DNA from 3 places in the Streptomyces sp. BK79 genome. Region 1 is predicted to be linked to each of the others. Evidence: riboswitches for the same ligand, from Rfam matches in the RefSeq annotation. Region 1 holds a riboswitch; each other region holds the start of a gene.
What was found. A riboswitch is a leader RNA that binds a small molecule or an ion and turns the genes downstream of it on or off. The one in region 1 is predicted to bind cobalamin.

Region 1 (3,263 bases):
GCGGGCAGCGTCCTGCGGGCCAGCCCCGCCGCCTCCGCCGCGCGGTACGCCGCGTCGAACTCCTCGCCCCACAGGTCGACCAGCTCGGGCACGTCGGAGGGGGAGAACAGCGACCACGGCCCGTCGGCGTCCACCCGGCGCATGAACTCGTCCGGGATCCAGTGCGCCAGGTTCAGGTTGTGCGTGCGGCGGGCGTCCTCGCCGGTGTTGTCGCGCAGCTCCAGGAACTCCTCGACGTCCGCGTGCCAGGTCTCCAGGTAGACCGCCGCCGCGCCCTTGCGCCGGCCGCCCTGGTTCACGGCGGCGACCGAGGCGTCGAGCGTCTTCAGGAACGGGACGATGCCGTTGGAGTGCCCGTTGGTGCCGCGGATCAGCGAACCCCGGGCGCGGACGCGGGAGTAGGCGATGCCGATGCCGCCGGCGTGCTTGGAGAGGTTGGCGACCTGGTGGTAGCGGTCGTAGATGGAGTCCAGCTCGTCCTTCGGGGAGTCCAGGAGGTAGCAGGACGACATCTGGGCGTGCCGGGTGCCGGAGTTGAAGAGGGTGGGGGAGGAGGGCAGGTAGTCGAGGCGGCTCATCAGCCCGTACAGGGCGGCGACCTCGTCGGCGGACCTGGTGCTGTCGTCCTCGGCGAGACCGGCGGCCACGCGCAGCATGAAGTACTGGGGGGTCTCGACGACCTTGCGGGTGATCGGGTGGCGCAGCAGGTAGCGGCTGTACACCGTGCGCAGGCCGAAGTAGCCGAAGCGGTCGTCGGCGGCCGGGTCGGTCAGCGCGTCGAGGCGGTCCGCGTGCAGCCGGACGAACGCGGCGGTGCGGTCGGCGATCAGGCCCTCGCGGTGGCCGGCGGCGACCGACCCGGTGAAGGAGGTGACGCCCTGGGAGGCGGCCTCGGCGCGGATGGCGAGGGTCAGCAGCCGGGCGGCCAGCCGGGAGTAGACCGGGTCCTCGGAGATCAGGCCGGCCGCCGCCTCGGTGGCGAGTTCGCGCAGCTCGGCCTCGTCCGCGCGGGCGGACCGGCCGCGCAGCGCGGCGGCGGCGACCCGGCCGGGGTCGGCGTCGGGGAGGTCGGCGGTCAGCCCGGTCAGGGTCCGCAGCAGGGCGGCACCGGGCCCGTCGGACTCCTCGGCCACCGGGGTCGCTGAAGCGGTGGTCGACAACGGGGCCGCTGAAGCCGGGTCGGCTGGCGCGATGGTCACGTGGGGCACTCCCTCGCTCGGCACGGGACCTGGCGGAGGGCAGGGGGCAGCTCACGAGCGCACGCGGCGTCGCGTCCACCGGCCCACTCCACGAGGCCCGGACGTCATGGCACCCGGACCGGGACGGCCGGGCGCACTGTCGGCAGGTCCTCGGACTCAAGCCCGTGCGTAGACACGTGAAGACGCGAACACGCACAAGTACACCGTTGCGGGACAGTTCCGGATTCGCACCGGATTCCCCTGCGGCGACAGCGAGCACGAGCATACATCTTGTGCCGGGCCCGGCGACCACCCCCAGATGTTGTGTCCCGATGTCCGCGGGCACGACAACGGGCCGCCGGATCCTCCGACGGCCCGCCGTGTGTCAGGGGTCAGTGCGAGGTGCCCGCCGTGGCCGGCGGCAGCTCCACCTCGACACCCGGGTCGCCCGCGTCCGCCGTGTAGTCGCCGGGCTTGGTCTCGTCGACGCCGTCGGGGGCCTTGGCCGCCCGCAGGACGAAGGTCAGGACCACGGTGACCAGGACGTTCAGCACGAAGGCGGTGAGACCGATGTAGCCGATCTCGCCGATGCCGGGGATCTCGTCGGAGGAGCCGCCGAAGTGCTTCTGCGTCGGTGAGGCCACCCCGTACGCGGCGACCGTGCCGTACACCATGCCGACCGCCCAGCCGCCGAGCAGCGCCCAGCGGTGGAACCAGCGGGTGAACAGGCCGCCGACCAGGGCCGGGAAGGTCTGCAGGATCCAGATGCCGCCGAGCAGCTGGAAGTTGATCGCGACCGTCTTGTCCATGCCCAGGACGAAGACCAGCGCGCCCACCTTCACCAGCAGCGACACCAGCTTGGAGACCTTGGTCTCCTGGGCCGGGGTGGCGTCCGGCTTGATGAAGTCCTTGTAGATGTTGCGGGTGAAGAGGTTCGCCGCCGCGATCGACATGATCGCCGCCGGGACCAGCGCGCCGATGCCGATGGCCGCGAAGGCGACGCCCGCGAACCAGTCCGGGAACATGGTCTCGAACAGCTGCGGGATCGCCAGCTGCCCGTTCTCCACCTTCACGCCCGCCGCGATCGCCATGAAGCCCAGCAGCGCCAGCAGGCCCAGCATCAGCGAGTACAGCGGCAGGATCGTGGTGTTGCGCCGGATCACCTCACGGCTGCGCGAGGACAGCGTCGCGGTGATCGAGTGCGGGTACATGAAGAGCGCGAGCGCCGAGCCGAGGGCCAGGGTGGCGTACGTCCACTGGCCGCCGTGGTCCGGCACCAGTCCGCCGTTGCCCGACTCGGTGAACTTGTCGCCCGCGGCCGCGAAGATGTCGTCGAAGCCGCCCAGTTTGATCGGGATGTAGATGATGGCCACCGCGATCACGATGTAGATCAGCGTGTCCTTCACGAAGGCGATCAGCGCGGGCGCGCGCAGCCCCGACGAGTAGGTGTACGCCGCCAGCACACCGAAGGCGATCAGCAGGGGCAGGTCCTTGATGAACCAGTTGGTGTCCTCGCCGCCGCCGACGCCCATCACGTCCAGCACGGCCTGGATGCCGACCAGTTGGAGCGCGATGTACGGCATCGTCGCCAGGATGCCGGTGACGGCGACCGCCAGCGACAGGCCCTTCGAGCCGAACCGGCCGCGCACGAAGTCCGAGGTCGTCACGTAGCCGTGCTTGTGGGAGACCGACCACAGCCGCGGCAGGAAGGTGAAGATCAGCGGGTAGACCAGGATCGTGTACGGCACCGCGAAGAAGCCGGCCGCGCCCGCCGCGTAGATCGCCGCCGGTACGGCGACGAAGGTGTACGCCGTGTACAGGTCGCCGCCCAGCAGGAACCAGGTGACCCAGGTGCCGAACGAGCGGCCGCCGAGGCCCCACTCGTCGAGGCTCTGGTCGTTCGCGGCCTTGCGCCAGCGGGCGGCCAGGAAGCCCATGGCGGTGACGAGCAGGAAGAAGAAGATGAAGACGGCGAGCGCGACGCCGTTCACGCCGTCGTTCACTTGGCCCCGCCTTCCCGGCGGGCGCGCTGGTCACGCTGCCACAGCTTGTAGGCGACCATCGTCAGCGCGGTGGAGATCAGCA
Region 2 (3,263 bases), on a different contig from region 1:
CGCTTCACGTAGCCCTCGGTGTCGCCGGTCTCGAACCGCGACCAGGCGTCGTCGACCACTCGGGTCCGCACCTCGACGGGACGGCCGGCACGCCGGGCCTCCTCCTCGATCAGCGCGACCGTGGGCGCGAGGGTGCTCTCCACCGCGGCGAGGACGGCGACGCGCGGACCGGCGGCCACCGCGGCGGCCGCCATCGGCCGGTCGACGCGGAGCACCGGCACACCGGCCCCGGCGCCGGCCGCCTCGGCGACCGCGCCGATGGTGGAGCAGGTGCACAGGACGGCCCGCGCTCCTTCCGCGACGGCCCGCCGCAGCACGGCTCGGACGGCGTCCGTCACCGCCTCCGGCCCGTCGCGCCTGGCCCGGTCCAGCAGTTCGGCATCGACGTGGTGCCGCAGCTCCAGACCCGGGTGCGCCTCGTCGCGCAGGGCGTCGAAGACCGGGACGTGCATGGACGAGGTGTGCAGCAGCGCCAGCACGCACGTCTCCTTTGTCGCTATGTCGTCTTGTCGCGGTCAGTCCGGGCAGGGCGGTCCCGAACCGCTCAGAAACGCTCAGGGTGCGCCACGAGCCACTCCTTGGCCGCACGCAGCAGCTCGGGGTCGGCCGCGGGCGCCTCGTCGGGGTGGCGCTCGGCCCACTTCACGACGTACGGACACAGCGGGGCGACGACCACGCCCTCACCGCGCGCGAGGGCGTACAGCTCACGCGCCAGCGAGCCCGCGATGCCCTGGCCCTCGTGGTCCGGCTCGACGACGGTGTGCACGGGGACGAGGGCCCGTTCGGGGGCGTCCAGGACGAAGTACTCGATGCGGCCGACCACCTCGCCGGCCGCGATCGCCTCCAGGCGGCCCGCCGCCCGGTCGTCCCGGATCTCGATGTCGCTCACGGCCACGCTCCTAGTCCGCGCAGATTCGGTACGTCAGGCCGACGCGACGGCCTGCGGGCTGCGTTCCTGGTCCGAACCGGGCACCGGTTCCGACGCGTCCGCGCCCAGGGCGACGATACGGTTGCCGCCGTCCACGTGCACGACCCGCGGTCGCAGCGACCGCGCCTCGGCGTCGGTGACCTGAGCGTAGCTGATGATGATCACCAAGTCGCCGGGGTGGACGAGATGGGCTGCGGCCCCGTTGATCCCCACGACTCCGGACCCCCGCTCGCCCTCGATGACGTACGTCTCCAGGCGGGCGCCGTTGGTGATGTCCACGATGTGCACCAGCTCGCCGGGCAGCAGGTCGGCGGCGTCCAGCAGATCGGCGTCGATGGTCACCGAGCCGACGTAGTGCAGGTCGGCCTGGGTGACGGTGGCGCGGTGGATCTTCGACTTGAACATGGTACGAAACACGAAGAAACTCCCGATTCGTCTGCTCCCTGCCCGCGTCCGCGGGTCAAGGGCGTTCTTCGGAGACTACCTCGGTTCGTGTGCCCGGTCAGCCGTCCCGGGCGTTCCGGGATCCACACCACACCCGCCCCTCGACGGCTCCCCTCGCTACTCCACGCGCGGCACTCCACGCGCGGCGGCGCGGCGCCCGGGCGGGGCGCAGGTGTACAGGTCGAGGATGTCCGGCAGGGGCGCGACGCCGGGGCCGCCGGCGCGGACCCAGGCGACGATGTCCTCGGTCGCCCCGGGGTCGTTGACCAGGCCCAGCCACACCGGCCGTCCGCCGGCCGCGCGGCCCTCGGCGGAGGGCTGCACGACGATGACGTTGGCCTGGTCGCACACGTCGAGGCACGCGGAGACACGGACGGGTGCCGCCGCGCGCAGGCGCTCGGTCTGGGCGGCGTGGTCGACACCGGTCACCTTGGGGCTGCCGCAGCAGCAGTCCCGGCACACGACGATGCGGCACGGTACCGGTTCCACGGGTGGTGCGGGCATGGCGCGCCTTCCCTCTCTCCGGGGAGATCCGCCCCGGTGGTTCGCGGAGGAGGCGACCGCGTGAGTCTCCTGGCTCTCGGGTCGAGGCGCGTCCCGGCCTTCCCACCCGGCATCGGGCAGTGGCCTGTCGGGAAGCGCTCGCCGATCACAGTGGCGGGACCGCGCCGGGTTCACACCGGCTTCCTCGTCCGCCGTCGCCTTGTCGCCGGCCATCATTCCATCGCGCGGTCGTCCGCACGGCAGCGGTCCGGGCGAATGTCAGCAGACAGGTCTTCCTCGTCGGCGAGTTCGGCGACCGGGCGTCCTGCGGTCCGGTGTCCGCTCGCCCGCCGGTGGCCTCCGGACACGACCGGAACCGGTCACACTCGATCACTCGTCCTGGGGCAGGAGGACGAGCGGACGGGAAGCGATGCGGGATCGGGTGGATGTGCGGGGCCTGGTGGGCCGGTTGGGCCGGGGGCGTGGGCGGGGGGTCGCGGCGGCGGCGGTGCTGACGGCCGTTCTGTTGCTGTGCCACGGGGTGGTGCCCAACGCGGTGGGCGGGCTGGGCAGTCTGCTGGAGTCGTTCCTGCCGTGGCTCGGTGCGGTGGTCGTGGTGCTGTTCGTCCTGGCGCTGGTGCGCCGCTCGGCCCTCGCGCTGGTGGCGCTGCTCCTGCCGGTGGCCGCCTGGACGTACCTCTTCGGCGGTCTGCTGCTGCCCGCGCCGGGCCCCGGCACCGCCGACCTGGTCGTGGTGCAGCACAACGTCAGCGACGAGAACGCCGACCCGGCCGGCACGGCCCGCGCCCTCGCCGGCGCCGGGCCCGACCTCATCGCGCTCCAGGAACTGGTGCCCCCGGCACTCGACGCGTACGAGCGGACGCTCGCGCCCGACTACCCGTACCGGGCGGTCCGGGGCACGGTCGGGCTGTGGTCGAGGCATCCGCTCGCCGACGCCCGGACGCTGGACATCAGACCCCGGGGCATCACCGGGGAGTGGAGCCGCGGGCTGCGGGCCGAGGTACGCACCCCGCGCGGTGCGGTCGCCGTGTACGTCGCGCATCTGCCGTCGGTCCGCGTCGGGGCGAGCGGGTTCTCGTCGTCCCGGCGCGACGAGAGCGCCGCTCTGCTGGGGGACGCCGTCGCGGCCGAGCGGCTGAGCCGGGTGATCCTGCTGGGCGACCTCAACGGCACGGTCGACGACCGCGCGCTGGATCCGCTGACCAGCCGCCTGGACGTGGCCGAGCGGGGCGTCGCGCTGAGCTTCCCGGCGGGCTTCCCGCTGGCCCGGATCGACCAGGTCATGGCCCGCTCCGCGACCGTCCGGCACCTCCGCGTCCTGCCCGCCACCGGCAGCGACCACCTCCCGGTCGCCGCCCGGATCGGACTGGGATGAACGGGGCGTACG
Region 3 (3,263 bases), on a different contig from region 1:
CGTACGGCGGGCACGCGCGACCGGGGACCCGAGGGCGCGCGCCGTCCTGGCCACGGCCGGCTCCACCGCCGCGATCTCCACGATCCTCGGCGGACCGGTGGCCGCGGCCGTCCTGCTGATCGAGGGCGCGGGGCTCGCCGGCGCGCAGCTGGTGGCCCTGCTGCTGCCCTGTCTGCTGGCCAGCGCGGCGGGGGCGCTGGTCTTCACCGGCTTCGGTGAATGGACCGGCCTGAAGATCGGCGCCCTCGCCCTGCACGACGTACCGCCGGGCACCGATCCGGACGCCGGCGACTTCCTGTGGGGCGTGCCGACGGCGGCGCTGATCGCGGTGCTGATCACGGCGGCCCGCGAACTGGGCCGGCGCACCGTCTCCTGGACGGGGCGGCACACGGCCTCGCGCACCGTCCTGTGCGCCACCGCGGTCGGTGTCTGCCTCGCCGCGTACGCCCTGATCACCGGCCGCTCCCCGGCGGAGGCGGCCCTGTCCGGTCAGGCCACCCTCGGCGAGCTGGCGGCCCACCCGCACGCCTGGTCCGTCGGCGCGCTGGTGGCGCTGGTCGCGTGCAAGGGGCTGGCCTGGGGCATCGCGCTGGGGAGTCTGCGCGGCGGCCCGATCTTCCCGGCCGTCCTGCTGGGCACGGCGACGGCCGTGGCCTGCTCCGGGCTGCCCGGCTTCGGCACCACCCCGGCCCTCGCCCTCGGCATCTCCGCCGCTGCCGCCGCGGTGACCGGGCTGCCGCTGACCAGCGCGGTGCTGGCGGTGCTGCTGATGGGCGGGGAGGCGTACGACCAGATGCCGTTGATCGTCACCGCGTCGGTCGTCGCCTTCGTCGTCACGCAGTTGGTGAGGCGGACGGGGCCGAAGGCCGCCGAGGGCCCGGCGGAGCCCCGGGAGACGCCGCGATGAGGCGCCGGGCGGACCGGCCGGCCGCCGGCCGGCGTGCGGGCCTGCCCTGGCTCGTCCGGGCCGGTGTCGCGGCGGCCGTGGTCGCGGCCTACTTCCTCCTCCCCCTCGACCACCTGGGCCCGCGGCGGCCCGTGCTGAGCTGGCTGCTGTTCGCCCTGCTGCTGACCGTCGTGGCCGCGCTGCTGCTCCGGCAGATCCGCCACGTGCTCGTCAACCGCCCGAACACCCGGCCCGGAGTGGTCATCACCCTGCTCATCGTCCTGTCCGTGCACGTCTTCTCGGCCGCCTACTACGCCCTCGCCAAGACACCGGGCGAGTTGACCGGTCTGGGCACCCGCGTCGACGCCCTGTACTTCACGGTGGTCACCCTCGCCACCGTCGGCTACGGCGACATCACCCCGCACGGCCAGTCGGCACGGGTCGTGACGGTGCTTCAGATCGTGTACAGCTTCGTGTTCCTCACCGCCGCCGCGACCGCGCTGGCGCAGCGGATGCGCGACATGGTGGTCCGGCGGCCGGAACGGGACCGGCGGGACGGGCAGGACCGGCGGGACGGGCAGGCCGGACAGGACCGCCAGGGCGGGCAGGACGGGCAGGATCGGCAGGCAGGACAAGACCGGCACGGGTGACGGCGGGGTGCCGCCGGACCCGAGGCCCGCTTGTCACCGCACCGGTGGGAGCACTACTGTCGCCACGCCTTGGTGAACGGGAAATCCGGTGTGATGCCGGTGCGGCCCTCGCCACTGTGAATCGGGAAGTCCGGCTCCGGCCCTCAGGGGCAGCCACTGGGTCCTAGGACCCGGGAAGGCGGAGCACGGGCGGTGGTACCCGTAAGCCAGGAGACCGGCCAAGGCGCGTCGTCCATCCACGAGGTGCTGGAGAGGGTCTGCTGAGCCATGCACATCGCCGAGGGCTTTCTGCCACCGGCGCACGCGATCGCCTGGGGTGTCGCGTCCGCGCCGTTCGTCGTCCACGGAGTCCGGTCACTCACCCGTGAGGTCAGGGAGCACCCGGAGAGCACCTTGCTCCTCGGCGCCGCCGGAGCCTTCACGTTCGTCCTGTCGGCCCTGAAACTGCCGTCGGTCACCGGGAGTTGCTCCCACCCGACCGGCACCGGCCTGGGCGCGATCCTGTTCCGGCCGCCGGTCATGGCGGTCCTGGGCACCATCACCCTGCTCTTCCAGGCGCTGCTGCTCGCCCACGGCGGGCTGACCACGTTGGGCGCCAACGTCTTCTCGATGGCGATCGCCGGCCCCTGGGCCGGCTACGCCGTCTACCGGCTGCTGCGCCGCTACGACGTCCCGCTGATGGTCACCGTGTTCTGCGGGGCGTTCGTCGCCGACCTGTCCACGTACTGCGTCACCAGCGTGCAGCTGGCGCTGGCCTTCCCGGACGCGGGCAGCGGATTCCTGGGCGCGCTCGGCAAGTTCGGGTCCATCTTCGCCGTCACGCAGATCCCGCTGGCGGTCAGCGAGGGCCTGCTCACGGTGCTCGTGATGCGGCTGCTGGTGCAGTCCAGCAAGGGTGAACTGGCCCGGCTGGGCGTGCTGTCGGCGAAGACCCGGACGGAGAAGCAGGCGGTGGCCCGATGAGCCGCAACGCGAAGATCAACGCCCTGCTGCTGCTCGCCGTGGCCGCGCTGGCGGTGCTGCCGCTGGTGCTGGGGCTCGGCGACCACAAGGAGGAGCCGTTCGCCGGGGCCGACGCCGAGGCCGAGACGGCGATCACGGAGATCGAGCCGGACTACGAGCCGTGGTTCTCGCCGCTGTACGAGCCGCCGTCCGGGGAGATCGAGTCGGCCCTGTTCGCCGTGCAGGCCGCGCTCGGCGCGGGTGTGCTGGCGTACTACTTCGGGCTGCGCCGGGGCCGGCGGCAGGGCGAGGAGCGGGCGGCCGCGGCCGCCCGGCGGGACGCGCCCGAAGGGGACTGAGTGCTGCCGATCGACGCGGCCGCGCACAGCAGCCGCTGGCGCCGTCGCCACCCCGTGGACAAGGCCGTGCTGGGGCTGGGTCTGACCGTCCTCGCGGTCTCCCTGCCGCCCTGGCCGGGCGCGGCGCTGGTCCTGGTGACGGCGCTCGCCGTGCTGCTCGGCCCGGCGGGCGTACCCCGGCGCCGGCTGTGGCGGGCCTACCGGGTGCCGCTGGGCTTCTGCGTGACGGGCGCGCTGCCGCTGCTGGTGCGGGTGGGGGGCGCGGACGGGTTCCTGACGGTGGCGGAGGGCGGGGCGGTGCGCGCCGGTGAGCTGCTGCTGCGCACCTCGGCGGCCTCCCTCGGGGTGCTGCTGTTCGCGTTCACCACGCCGATGTCCGACCTGCTGCCCCGCCTGGTGCGGGCGGGGGTGCCGGCGCCGGTGGTG

Region 2: another riboswitch for cobalamin. It lies ahead of ACFIF2_RS28055 ((2Fe-2S) ferredoxin domain-containing protein); the one in region 1 lies ahead of ACFIF2_RS16250 (ribonucleoside-diphosphate reductase subunit alpha).
Region 3: another riboswitch for cobalamin. It lies ahead of ACFIF2_RS17175 (energy-coupling factor ABC transporter permease); the one in region 1 lies ahead of ACFIF2_RS16250 (ribonucleoside-diphosphate reductase subunit alpha).

The regions. Positions count from the first base shown of each region.
Region 1 covers NZ_JBHVOC010000011.1:199,107-202,369, reverse strand. The annotation lists gene ACFIF2_RS16250 (ribonucleoside-diphosphate reductase subunit alpha) at 1-1,199, opposite strand, end outside; cobalamin riboswitch at 1,323-1,481, opposite strand; gene mctP (monocarboxylate uptake permease MctP) at 1,571-3,181, opposite strand; gene ACFIF2_RS16240 (DUF3311 domain-containing protein) at 3,178-3,263, opposite strand, start outside.
Region 2 covers NZ_JBHVOC010000024.1:167,963-171,225, reverse strand. The annotation lists gene ACFIF2_RS28070 (aspartate/glutamate racemase family protein) at 1-479, opposite strand, end outside; gene ACFIF2_RS28065 (GNAT family N-acetyltransferase) at 545-889, opposite strand; gene panD (aspartate 1-decarboxylase) at 923-1,345, opposite strand; gene ACFIF2_RS28055 ((2Fe-2S) ferredoxin domain-containing protein) at 1,490-1,876, opposite strand; cobalamin riboswitch at 1,939-2,064, opposite strand; gene ACFIF2_RS28050 (endonuclease/exonuclease/phosphatase family protein) at 2,286-3,251, shown strand.
Region 3 covers NZ_JBHVOC010000012.1:163,535-166,797, reverse strand. The annotation lists gene ACFIF2_RS17185 (chloride channel protein) at 1-907, shown strand, start outside; gene ACFIF2_RS17180 (potassium channel family protein) at 904-1,536, shown strand; cobalamin riboswitch at 1,590-1,774, shown strand; gene ACFIF2_RS17175 (energy-coupling factor ABC transporter permease) at 1,804-2,499, shown strand; gene ACFIF2_RS17170 (energy-coupling factor ABC transporter substrate-binding protein) at 2,496-2,837, shown strand; gene cbiQ (cobalt ECF transporter T component CbiQ) at 2,838-3,263, shown strand, end outside.